DNA from 2 places in the Chryseobacterium sp. CCNWLW53 genome. Region 1 is predicted to be linked to the other one. Evidence: riboswitches for the same ligand, from Rfam matches in the RefSeq annotation. Region 1 holds a riboswitch; the other holds the start of a gene.
What was found. A riboswitch is a leader RNA that binds a small molecule or an ion and turns the genes downstream of it on or off. The one in region 1 is predicted to bind cobalamin.
Positions count from the first base shown of each region.

Region 2: another riboswitch for cobalamin. It lies ahead of V6R96_RS13000 (acyl-CoA thioesterase); the one in region 1 lies ahead of V6R96_RS12485 (TonB-dependent receptor domain-containing protein).

Region 1 is NZ_JBAOJR010000003.1:730,023-735,701, forward strand. It holds gene V6R96_RS12475 (HD domain-containing protein) at 1-246, shown strand, start outside; gene V6R96_RS12480 (hypothetical protein) at 402-1,445, opposite strand; gene V6R96_RS12485 (TonB-dependent receptor domain-containing protein) at 1,459-3,300, opposite strand; cobalamin riboswitch at 3,331-3,506, opposite strand; gene V6R96_RS12490 (cytidine deaminase) at 3,840-4,322, opposite strand; gene namA (NADPH dehydrogenase NamA) at 4,421-5,473, shown strand; gene V6R96_RS12500 (DUF2752 domain-containing protein) at 5,482-5,679, shown strand, end outside.
Region 2 is NZ_JBAOJR010000003.1:839,328-845,006, forward strand. It holds gene V6R96_RS12985 (cytochrome P450) at 1-408, opposite strand, end outside; gene V6R96_RS12990 (FG-GAP repeat protein) at 522-1,202, shown strand; gene V6R96_RS12995 (HD domain-containing protein) at 1,213-1,803, shown strand; gene V6R96_RS13000 (acyl-CoA thioesterase) at 1,956-2,339, opposite strand; cobalamin riboswitch at 2,456-2,635, opposite strand; gene V6R96_RS13005 (hypothetical protein) at 2,688-3,485, opposite strand; gene V6R96_RS13010 (GEVED domain-containing protein) at 3,719-4,789, shown strand; gene V6R96_RS13015 (endonuclease MutS2) at 4,860-5,679, opposite strand, start outside.

The sequences.
Region 1 (5,679 bases):
AATTTTGAGTATGTAGCAGTGAAGATCAAAGAAGTGGAGGAGAAAGATCAGGTGCGCAATTTCCAGCCGCCAATCACAGGAGAAGAGATTATGCAGATGTTTGGTCTTAAACCCGGAAAAGAGATTGGAATCCTTAAAGAAAAAGTAAAAGAAGCCATTTTGGAAGGTGAGATTCCCAATGATAAGGAAGAAGCTGAAAAGTTTGTGATTGCAGAAGCTGAGAAGCTGGGATTGAAGTGTAATTAAACTTAAATATAAAAAAGGCTTCGGCGGGACTTTGTCCCGCCGAAGCCTTTTTATCAGTAAAAACAAAATCAGGCCGCTTCGGAGAAGCGGCCTGAAAAAAAACACAAATGATGAAAAAAAATAAAATTTATAAATAATACCGAAGTATTAATATCTTAGTTTGCATAGACTGAATTTGAGCCTATACCCGTTGTAAATGATCTGATGATAGCTCCTGAAGTATTGTAAACTACAATTTTGCTGGCCTGGGTAAATCCATTGGAATCCGAAGTGAAAATTTTGTCATTGATCACGCTGAATCCGTATAAAGCAGAATACGCATCAACACTATTTGCTACAGTAAACAGCGGCGATGTAGGTGCTGTTGTAGCGCTCATATCCATCTTGTAAACGTTTTTCCCAGAAGTGAAATAAAACTTACCATTGGCAATTTCAAGATTCGTAGCGTTAGCAATACCTGTTAAAGTAGTTGTTTTTGTAATGCTTCCTGTGCTTGAGATCTCGTAGATATAAGAATCTGCTGTTCCCGCAGCAATAGCATATACATTCTGATTACTTGAAATGATCTTGTTGATATTTCCTGCCGGTAACGTAATCGTAGACTGAACATTGTTGGTAGAAGTATTGATGTAAGAGATCTTATTTCCAAAGCCAAATGAAGCATTCTGGACAAAGATATTGTTTCCGGCTTCTACAATTCTTTCAGCAGCATCTGTGAAAGTGATTTTTTTGATGAAAGAACGGTCTGAAACTTTATAGATGCTTACATACTTGGCACCTAAATATTTATCGTTTGTTACATAAATATTGTTGTTGGCAAAAGCCATATATCGCGGAGAATTAAGTTCAGCGGTAATCTCGCCATTCGCCTTAAAATTGTAACGGTTTGCGATTTGGATCTTATTAGAATTATTCAATAACAGATAAGCATTTTCACCATTGAAAGCAACCATTTGTAAAACATCACCTAGTTTTGCTCCTCCGTTATTAAGGGTAAAAACATTATCCTGTTTAAGGTTTAGGTCTGCACTTACAAACGTTACGTCACCTTCAGGTTTTCCGAAAGTACCTTCATTAGCAATTAGAAAGCCATTGCCATAGAATATTTCCTGCTCATCATTATTATCACTGCTACAAGACACGATGCCTAAAAGGAGTGTAAAAGCAAAAAGAAGAGGTAGAAGTTTGTTCAGTTTCATAATATTTTTAAGTTTAAAAATTAATAGTTGCATACATACTGTAATTCCTTTTCGGCATCGGATACAAAGATACCGTCTGATAAACCGTATTGGTAACATTGTTCACTTTAAATCCCAAAGTGTATTTCTTGAAAAGTGAGGCCGAAATTCCTGTATTTAAAATAAAATAAGGATCAATAGCTGTAGACCTTTGCTCATCCGTAGTCGTATAGGTAAGACCGTTGAAAAGTCCCTGTGCGTATAGCTTAAGGAATGAATAGCCATACTCAATATTTCCGACAGCTTTATGGATCGGAACATACATCATCTGCATTTCAGTATTCTTGTTGACAGATTTCGAATATGTGTACCCTGCATCCAGCTTCAGAGCATGTTTCCCGAATTTTTTGTTCCATTTAACCTGTGATTCCAATCCGTAAGATTCAACTTTATACGTATTCACAGGTGCCCAGTATCCATAAGGTGTAGGAAGCCAGTTGATGAGGTTTTTGATGTCCATATAATAAGGACTCAATGTAATTTTAAAATCTCCTAAGCTGAACTCATGGCTCATGTCAATATTCGTGGATGTTTCAGGAAGCAAATTCAGATTTCCTCCCGGCTGCCAGTAAAGATCATTAAAAGAAGGATATCTGAAGTTTCTTGAAAAACTAGCTCCCATATGATACCATTGTAAAGCATCCCATTTTCCCGAAAAAGAATACAGAAGCGGAGAAGAGATATCTTCCACAAAATCCTTCTTGATCCCGGCTTCAAAACGAAGCTCCTTCGTGGTAAAATACCTGATTAAGCCGGATAGGGAACCTACATTTCTGCTGATGACTCCAATTCCGGATTGATAACCTTCCCCTTTATTCACCTGAAATTCCCCGATAGCATTGATGTTGATCTTTGGAGTGATGAAATAGTTGAAATCATTTTTGAAAATATAATTCTTTCCTTCTGCACCGCTTGCTTTAGGCTGGTTAAGATCCGAAAAATACTGGAAATTATCTTCCGTATAAGCTGCTTTTAAGCTGTTTGAAAGATTACTTTTATTGATATCCCATGCGATCAGGCTTCTTAAAGTCTGCGCGTTATATTTTGTTCTGTTTCCGATTTGTTCAAAAACAGGATAATGCTGTGATGCATCGAACATCTGGTTCTGCCATGAAATAGTCTGGTGATTAGCAATTTTATAAGAAGCTCCGATGTTAACTGAAGTATTGTAATATCTGCCGTTAACATTATAAAATCCCGTACTTCCTACAACAAATTCAGGAACTTTATAATCATTCTGACTCGTTAAATAGCTCCCGGAAACCTTAACGCTTAATTTATCATTGCTGAATGAAGCCTGCAGAAAATTATTATAAGTATCAAAAGAGCCCGCCTCCGAATAAACAGAACCTTTGAAGCCCCTGTTGAAATCCAAAATATTATTTAAATGAATACTTCCTCCAATAGCTCCGCTGCCATAAACAACACTTCCGCCACCCGCTTTTATATCAATCTGATCATATCCGAAAAGTGGAATATTATTCACATCTCCCTGCCCCAAAAAGCTGGAATTTATGTTGATTCCGTTCCACACAAAAGCAGTCTGCTGAGCTGTTGTTCCCCTGAATGAAGGAGAAGAAACCGCCCCACGGCCATTTTCTTTCACATAAATAGAAGACTGAAAGCGTAAAAGTTCAGAAAGATTGGCTGAGTTTTTCTCGAGATCTTTTGGAGTGATCGTACGTACCGGATGGAAAAGCTTTACCTTGCTCATCTGGCTGTCGAAAATATAAATGGTGTCAACCGCCTTCTCCTGTCCGAAGAGAAAGCTGCCGTAAGACGAACAAAGTAGTAATAAAGACCTTTTTATATCCATACTATTTTACTTTTCCTCCGAAAGTAATACGTTTTTAGTTATAATTTTGGCAGGTCTCCTGACTTTCGCTTTCTGCACCTTCCCGTCTGAACAGTGGTTTTTTACAGAAATCTTATTGCGATTTACAGTTGCGGGGACAGTCTGGGAGTTACACCCAATTCCCTATTATTTCCAAAATGCTGGAAACCAAAATTTTTGCAAAGATAACTTTTTAAAATTATTGCGCAAAAAAGACAAAAAGTCAATTGTGAGTGGTCAATTGTGAATAGTGAATGGTGAATAGTGAATTTTGCTTCGCAGGGAAATTTTTAAAAAGTATAAATGATTATTAATGAACATGACACTACAAAATTGAAAATAATCCTTAAATTAACAATTCACTTGTAAAATAAAATTGACCATTGACAAAAGTATGGTATTTGAAATCTTGATTCTTGGTTCTTGGTTTTTGATTCTTAAAACTTTAATTCACCATTCACTTGCGAAGCAAAACTCACTATTCACATCAACCAAAATTCACTATTCGCAAAATTTCACCTTTACAAAAACGATGAATCAAAATAGAAAGGCAGCAAATCCTTAATAGAATGAACCTTTACCACTTCATCATTCATGCTTGAAAAATAAAGGATGATGTTTTCGTTCTGTTTCGTTTCATATTCTATCAGGCTTTGCCTGCAGGCTCCACAAGGTGGAATCGGAGGATTTTTCTCATGAAATTCCTTAGGCCCCCCAACGACAAAGATCTTTTTCACCTTGACATCCGGAAAATTGGCTGCCACCCAGAAAAGAGTCGTTCTTTCTGCACATAACCCCGATGGATAGGCTGCATTCTCCTGGTTGTTACCGGAATAAATTTCACCGTTTTCCAGTAAGACAGCACATCCTACAAGGAAATTCGAATAGGGCGCATAAGCATTTTCACGGGCTTGTATTGCTCTTTCAAATAAGGTTTTTTCTATATCGTTCAGTTCACTGCTGTTTTTAAAATGCTCGTAACTGATCTGTATGTCTTTTTTCATATATTAGTAAGACTAAAAAGGGGGCCAAATTTACTTCTTTTTCATCACTTCGACAATGTTTTTTTTATTCATCATTAAATTGAAAATCAAAAAGTAAAATGTTATACACACCAGTAAAATTTAGAAATATAGAATTGAAAAATAGATGGGTAATGTCTCCCATGTGTATGTATTCATGCGAAAATGGATTGGCTAATGATTTCCATTTTGTACACTACGGAAGCAGATCTCAGGGCGGAACCGGACTTATCATGGTTGAAGCCACCGGAGTAGAGCCTCGTGGAAGAATTACCAACCACTGTATGGGTATCTGGAATGATAAACAGGCAGAAGAACTTAAGAAAATTGTTGATTTTGTCCATTCCCGTTCAGAAAGTAAAATAGGGATCCAGCTTGCCCACGCCGGAAGAAAAGGTTCCACATGGAATAACCTGCAGATTCCTGTTGAAGAAGGTTGGGAAACCGTTGCACCTAGTCCTATTCCTTATCATCCTACTGAAAGGATTCCGCATGTTCTGACTGCTGACGAGATTAAGGAACAGGTACAGAATTTTAAAGAAGCAGCAAAAAGAGCTGTAAAAGCCGGTTTTGATATGATAGAAATTCACGGTGCACACGGATACCTTATCCACCAGTTTTTATCACCGCTTTCCAATATCAGGACAGATGAATATGGCGGAAGCTTTGAAAACAGGATCCGTTTTCTTTTGGAAATTGTTGACGCTGTTAACTTAGAACTGGACGAAAATACAGCCCTTTTCGTAAGAATTTCCGGAACCGAATATGCCGAAAACGGATGGAATATCACCGACAGTGTAAAGCTTGCTAAAGTTTTAAAAGAACATTCCGTAGACCTGGTAGATGTTTCAAGCGGAGGAAATATCCACGGCGCTAAAATAGCTGTATTTGATGGCTATCAGGTTCCTTTTTCATCCCAGATCAGAAAAGAAGCCGGGGTAAAAACCGGAACAGTCGGGTTAATCACAAGGGTGGAACAAGCTGAAGAAATTCTGGAAAAAGGAGACGCAGACCTCATATTTGTAGCAAGAGAAATTTTAAGGAATCCGTATATTGCCGTTCAGGGATCATTTGAAATGAAGGAAGACTGTTTCTTTCCACACCAATATACAAGAGCGAAAATTTCATCATAACATCCGGAATGAACATTGAAGACTTTATGCTAACCTGTCCCAGTAAGAAATTTCTGGGAATAGAATGTTTGGGATGTGGTGCCCAGAGAGCTGTCGTATTAGTATTTGAAGGCAGATTTTCAGAAGCCTTTCATCTGTATCCGGCTGTTTATACATTGCTCCTGTTCCTTTTTACCCTGGGTCTGAGTTTTGTAGATAAGAAAAGG
Region 2 (5,679 bases), 110 kb from region 1:
CCCAGGCTGGAATGAATGAAAAGCTTTATCAATTTCCTCTCCCATAATTGAAACCAGGTTGGTGATTTTCGTTTTGCTGAAACCAGGTTGGATCAGCCTTCTCTGTTTCAGCCAGTCTTTTCCGTTATTCGTGAGCAAACCGTTTCCCAGGTACTTTCCTAAAGTAATGGATTGGATCTCAGATTTGTAATAGTTTTTATGATTTTGCTTTAAAATATATTCTGTGAATTCTTTATCCTGAGAAAAAATAAAGTTCTTATTGGTGAAATTGGTTTTGATATAGTAGTTATCTCCTGCAATTTTGTGGTTTCCGGTAATAACCTCTAACGGATTTTTTATTCCTTTAAATAAAGAATACAGCTTTCTTGTTCCTTTAATTTCCGTTGGATAATTGAATTCTGGAGACATATTACAGATATTTCCATTAAAAATACAACTAATCTTTTATATAAAATAGCTTTCAGCCAAAACCCCTATTTTTGCATAGAATTTGTTGAAAAACTAATGCATAAAAATCACCCATGATCAATACAACCACATTATACAGGTCGCTGTCAGCATTGATACTGCTTGGACCTCTTTGTTTCGGGCAATATCGTTTTGCCATCGAAGATGCATCCAGGAAATATAACGCAGAGGTTACTGTTGAAGAATGTCAGGCTGATGCCTGTAGAAATAACGCTGCTATCATATTGTTCAGTAAAAGCGGAGAGAAGCTACAGACTCTTGCTTCCGGAGATTTTGTCATGTATTTTGAAAAAGAGGCGAAACCGTCAAGCACCAGTGTAACAACACTAACCCACGGAATGGTCCATGATGATCCTGTGGTTTTTGGAGATTTCAATTTTGACGGGACGGAAGATGTAGCCATAAGAAACGGCAGTGGCGGAAACTATGGCAGTGCTTCTTTTGATGTGTATGTATTTAATTCCACAAAGAAAAAATTTGTTCTGAGTAAAGAACTTACTGAAATTGCCAGCGCCTATCAGGGAATGTTTGATGTAGATTCCAAACGAAAACGATTGACCACTTATGCCAGATCCGGCGCATCTCTACATTACACCTACGAATATCAGGTGATTCCCAACAAAGGATTGGATCTGGTTTACGAAAAAATCAGTGATTTCAGTGATGAAAAAACGAAAGTGACTGTTAGAGAAAAGATTAATAATAAATGGATCGTTAGAAAATCATCCAAATAATAAAAAAGAAATGAAAATACAAAAGGAGATCGATTTTATCCTGGCAGTTGATGCCCTGAAAAACGTACAGAGAAGAAATTACAATGCCGATGATTCCAGAAGGGAAAATACGGCCGAACACTCATGGCAGATCATTATTTTGGCGCAGATCCTTTATCCGTATGCTAAAAACCGTGCAGATATTGATCTTTTAAGGGTCATAAGAATGCTTTCCATTCATGATTTAGTGGAAATAGAAGCAGGAGATACTTTCCTTTTTGATGAACGGGCGATGGTAGGAAAATTCGAAAGGGAAAAGATTTCAGCGCAGAAAATCTTTGGAATCCTTGATGAACCTTTGCGTACCGAGTTCTTTGAATTATGGCTTGAATTTGAGGAAGAAAAAACGCCGGACGCTATTTTTGCCTGCGCCATTGACCGTATCATGCCGTTTATCTTAAATTCACACACTTCAGGAAGAAGCTGGACGGAAGCCGGTGTGACTGAAAAGCAGATCAGAAACATGCTGGAAAATGCTATTAGGAGGGCATCGGATGAGATGGGAGAGGCCTTTGAGACATTACTGATCAGAAGCTTGGATACTGACAAGGTTGTTCGGTAGATTTATCGCAAAAAAAATTAAAATTAAAACTGCTGTTTTTTTAAGATAAACAAGAGCGTTTCACTTATCAGAATAATACAATTTTACAAATACAATTTTTTTTTACCTTATAAAGGGTTTCGGGCGGCCAAAGGCCGCCCGAAACTTATTCTTTACATTATTCTTATCGGTTTTTTAAACTCATCAATCGCTACAAAAGTGAAATCACCCACAATGGCTCTTTCTCTTTCATACGAGTACATTTGCTCCGTATAGATTTCTACATTCACTTTCATGCTAGTTTTTCCGACATAGTCAACTTTTCCGATCAGCTCTACAATGGTTCCTGCAGGGATAGGCTTTTTAAAATCGATCTTATCGCTGCTTACAGTTACCACTCTTTTTCTTGCAAAACGGGTTGCAGTGATAAAAGCTACTTCATCCATCAGCTGCATGGCAGTACCTCCGAAAAGAGTGTCATAATGATTGGTAGTGTTGGGAAAAACCGCTTTAAAAATTCTGGTCTCGGATGCTGCAATTCTTTCTTCTGTAGTCATATTTCATTATTAATTAATGCGAAATGAAATAATATCAAAATAACAGAACAGTGACAGGAATCATGGAGAATCCCTGAAGCAGTCCATCAGATCAATAAACTTCAAATCGCGAAAGTTTCTTGTTTAAAGAAATAGGCAGGTCTCCTGACTTGTAACATCTTTTATCTCCTTCCCGTGCCCTGCACAGTGGATCCTTGATAAAGACTTCAGTTACTTACAGTTGCGCGACAGTCCGTGATTTTCACACGGTTCCCTTTTAATCTGCGTTAAGCAGAACCAATTTCTGTGATGAATTAGCGTTAAACTTTTTCAGGGCAAAAATAAGAATATTACTGTGAAAAACGACAATTATTCCGGACTATTGTAAATAATCTGGCTCATTACCTTTCCTTCCTTGATGGTCCAAAGTGTGACATATCTGTTTTCACCAGAGCCATTGATCATATAAAGATAGATGTGATCATTGTCAAGAGCCGTTACTCCGACATTATTGAAATCCATGGTAGGCTGGAACATATTTTTAATAGCTTCCCTTACAAAAACAGAACCTCTTCCCGGCTGTTGTACTCTGATGGACTTAATCTCTGTCATCCCTTCCGGAAGCCCGTCTTTAATTCCCCATGGTTTTACTTTATCTATAGTAAGGATCTTTCCATCCGTATCTTTTTCCTGCTTTCTGTAACCGGCATTGGACGGATAAACGTCAATAACCACCTTGGTTCTTTGTGAAGTCGGTATTTTTGGATTGCTGTTGTCTGTGAAGATTAGTGATTTCCCGTTCTTGGATTTAGAAGGTGTAAACTGAGGAAGCTGGTCGATAAAGGCAATACGCCCTTTATTTACCATTCCTTCCTTCTCAAGATTCTCATATCTTACAAAAGGTTTTTCCTCATCCTGCTTTTCAGGATATTTAATCCATACCCATTCCGTTTCTCCGGGTGCAGGTTTTACATAAACAAATACATCCCCTTTACGCATCCGGATCTTGTCTACGATTTTTCTGTAGTCATCCTTATGGACGCGCACGTTGGCGTAGCCTTCTTCAGCTTTTACAACACCAAAAGGAACCTTATTCTGTCCCTTAACAAATGCCAAAGAAAAAAGGCTGAAAGCGGAGAGGTACAATGCTTTGTTTATGGAAATCATTTGATGAAAATTTTTGATCCCTCAAATATATAAATTAAATGTTTTTTTGATCCGTAAAATATAACAGTATTTGATTAAAATGATCAATATGTTCTAAAAAAGTTATTATCTGATCAAAAAATAATAATTTTTTTTGTGTAAAACGTTTCAGATGGAGTATTTATTAATTAAAATTTAATAATATGTAAATAATTTAAATTATTTTTCAAACGAAAATCCATAAACAAATAAATATGATCAAAAAGCTACTTTTTATGCTTCTGCTTTTTTCAGGTGCAGTACAATTTCAGGCAGCCAGTAGAATAGACAATATGTGCGCAGAATCTGCCTTTACTGTTCCGATGAATTTAGCAGCTTCCAATATTAGTTTTACTTCTGCACATATCACCTGGGATCCTATACCCGGAGCTACAGGCTATACCGTGAAATGGAGGGCCTCAACATCTGCGGTATGGCTCTCGATGAATATTCCTGCCGGGGCCACTTCTGCTGATCTGGATAATCTCACACCCTGTCTGGGACATATGGTTCAGGTGATTGATAATGCGTCCGGAGATATATCCTTTCCGTTAACCTTCTATACCCATCTTAATTACTGCAGATCCACTTCTACTAATTTGGGAGCATTGTATTTATCGAACGTTACGATAACTCCTTCCGGGGGACTTCCGGCAATGGTAAGTGCTTCATCGATGTCAAACCATACGGATTTTCGTATGGACTTACCCCGCCGCATACAGCTTGGGGTGGGTAGTGTAAATAATGTTTTATCGGTAACACCCAGTTGGGCAGCAGTACCGGGGACATCTTATGTAAAAGCGTGGATAGATTTTAATGCGAACGCCATTTTTGAAGCTTCGGAAATGATCGTTTCTACTATTGTAGATTCTACAAATCCTAAAGCTTTTATATTTAATGTTCCTTCTTTTGCCGGTATAACCCAGTGCGGAACAGCAATGAGGGTAATCATCAGCCAAACACAGCCTGCTGGTCCATGCGAAATATTTGCGTATGGAGAAGTGGAAGACTATGGAGTAACTTTTGTGAACATGAATCTTGCTGTAGATGAAACTGGGAAATCCAAAGAAATAAGTATCTATCCGAATCCTGCTTCAGACGTTTTATATATTTCAGGACTTTCCTCACAAGCTGAGTATGAAATTTTCTCAGTCTCAGGGCAGAAAGTGGGAGAGGGCAGAACCTTTGAGAATACAGTAGATATTCGTTATCTCGCTAAAGGAATTTACTTTATTCAGCTTAAAAGTAAAGAAAATACAGCCCGGTTGAAATTTATCAGGAAATAAATAAAGATAAAATAGCGCTGATTTTTCAGCGCTATTTTTTTATAAGTTTTAAGCTATAAATCCTAAATCATCAGATTCTTTCCAGCTCATCTGCATTAATTGTTGTTTTGAAAGTTCCGTAGTTGACGATCACTTTATTTTTGGAAATTTTCTCAATAGTTCCTACGCTGGTACTTCCCGGAATACGGACACGCTGTCCTTCTTTCATCCAGACGGCACGGTCGGTTTTACGTTTTTCTTCCAGCTTTTCATTGGTTTCAGCAATCTTTTCAATTACATCTTCCTTTTTAAGCTGTTGCGTGATCTTTCTTTTCACCACCTGAAGACGTTTCGATTCATCTTTATCAGCACCTATTTTTCTGAATTTTTCCTGTTCCAACAATTTCACAAAATCCTTGACAACATCTTTTCTGGATTTTCCTTTTACATAGCTGTCGATAAACGTTTCAATCTTATTTCCAAACTGAAGCTTTCGGTGTTCTTCTTCATATAGTTTTTGAAAGTTGAAAAGCTTTTGCTGCAACTGCTCGTTCAGCTTCTGAAGGTTGTCGCGTTTGTCTTCCACAGATTCCTTTCTTTCCGCAAGATCGGTTTTCAGTTTTTCAACTTCAAATTTTTCCTGCTGAAGCTTTACAATCGTTTTATCAAGATTGACAATATCATGTTCTACTTTCTTTTTGGCAGCATGAATAATAAACCTTGGGATCCTGTTCTTTTCTGCTACTTCAAAGGTAAACGAGCTTCCTGCCTGTCCCACTTCCAGCTTATACATCGGCTCAAGGGTTTCCTCATCAAAAAGCATTGCTGCATTTTCAGCATTTGGAAGCTGTTCTATCACCAGCTTGATATTCGTATAGTGTGTGGTAATGATGGCGAAACTTTTTTTATCA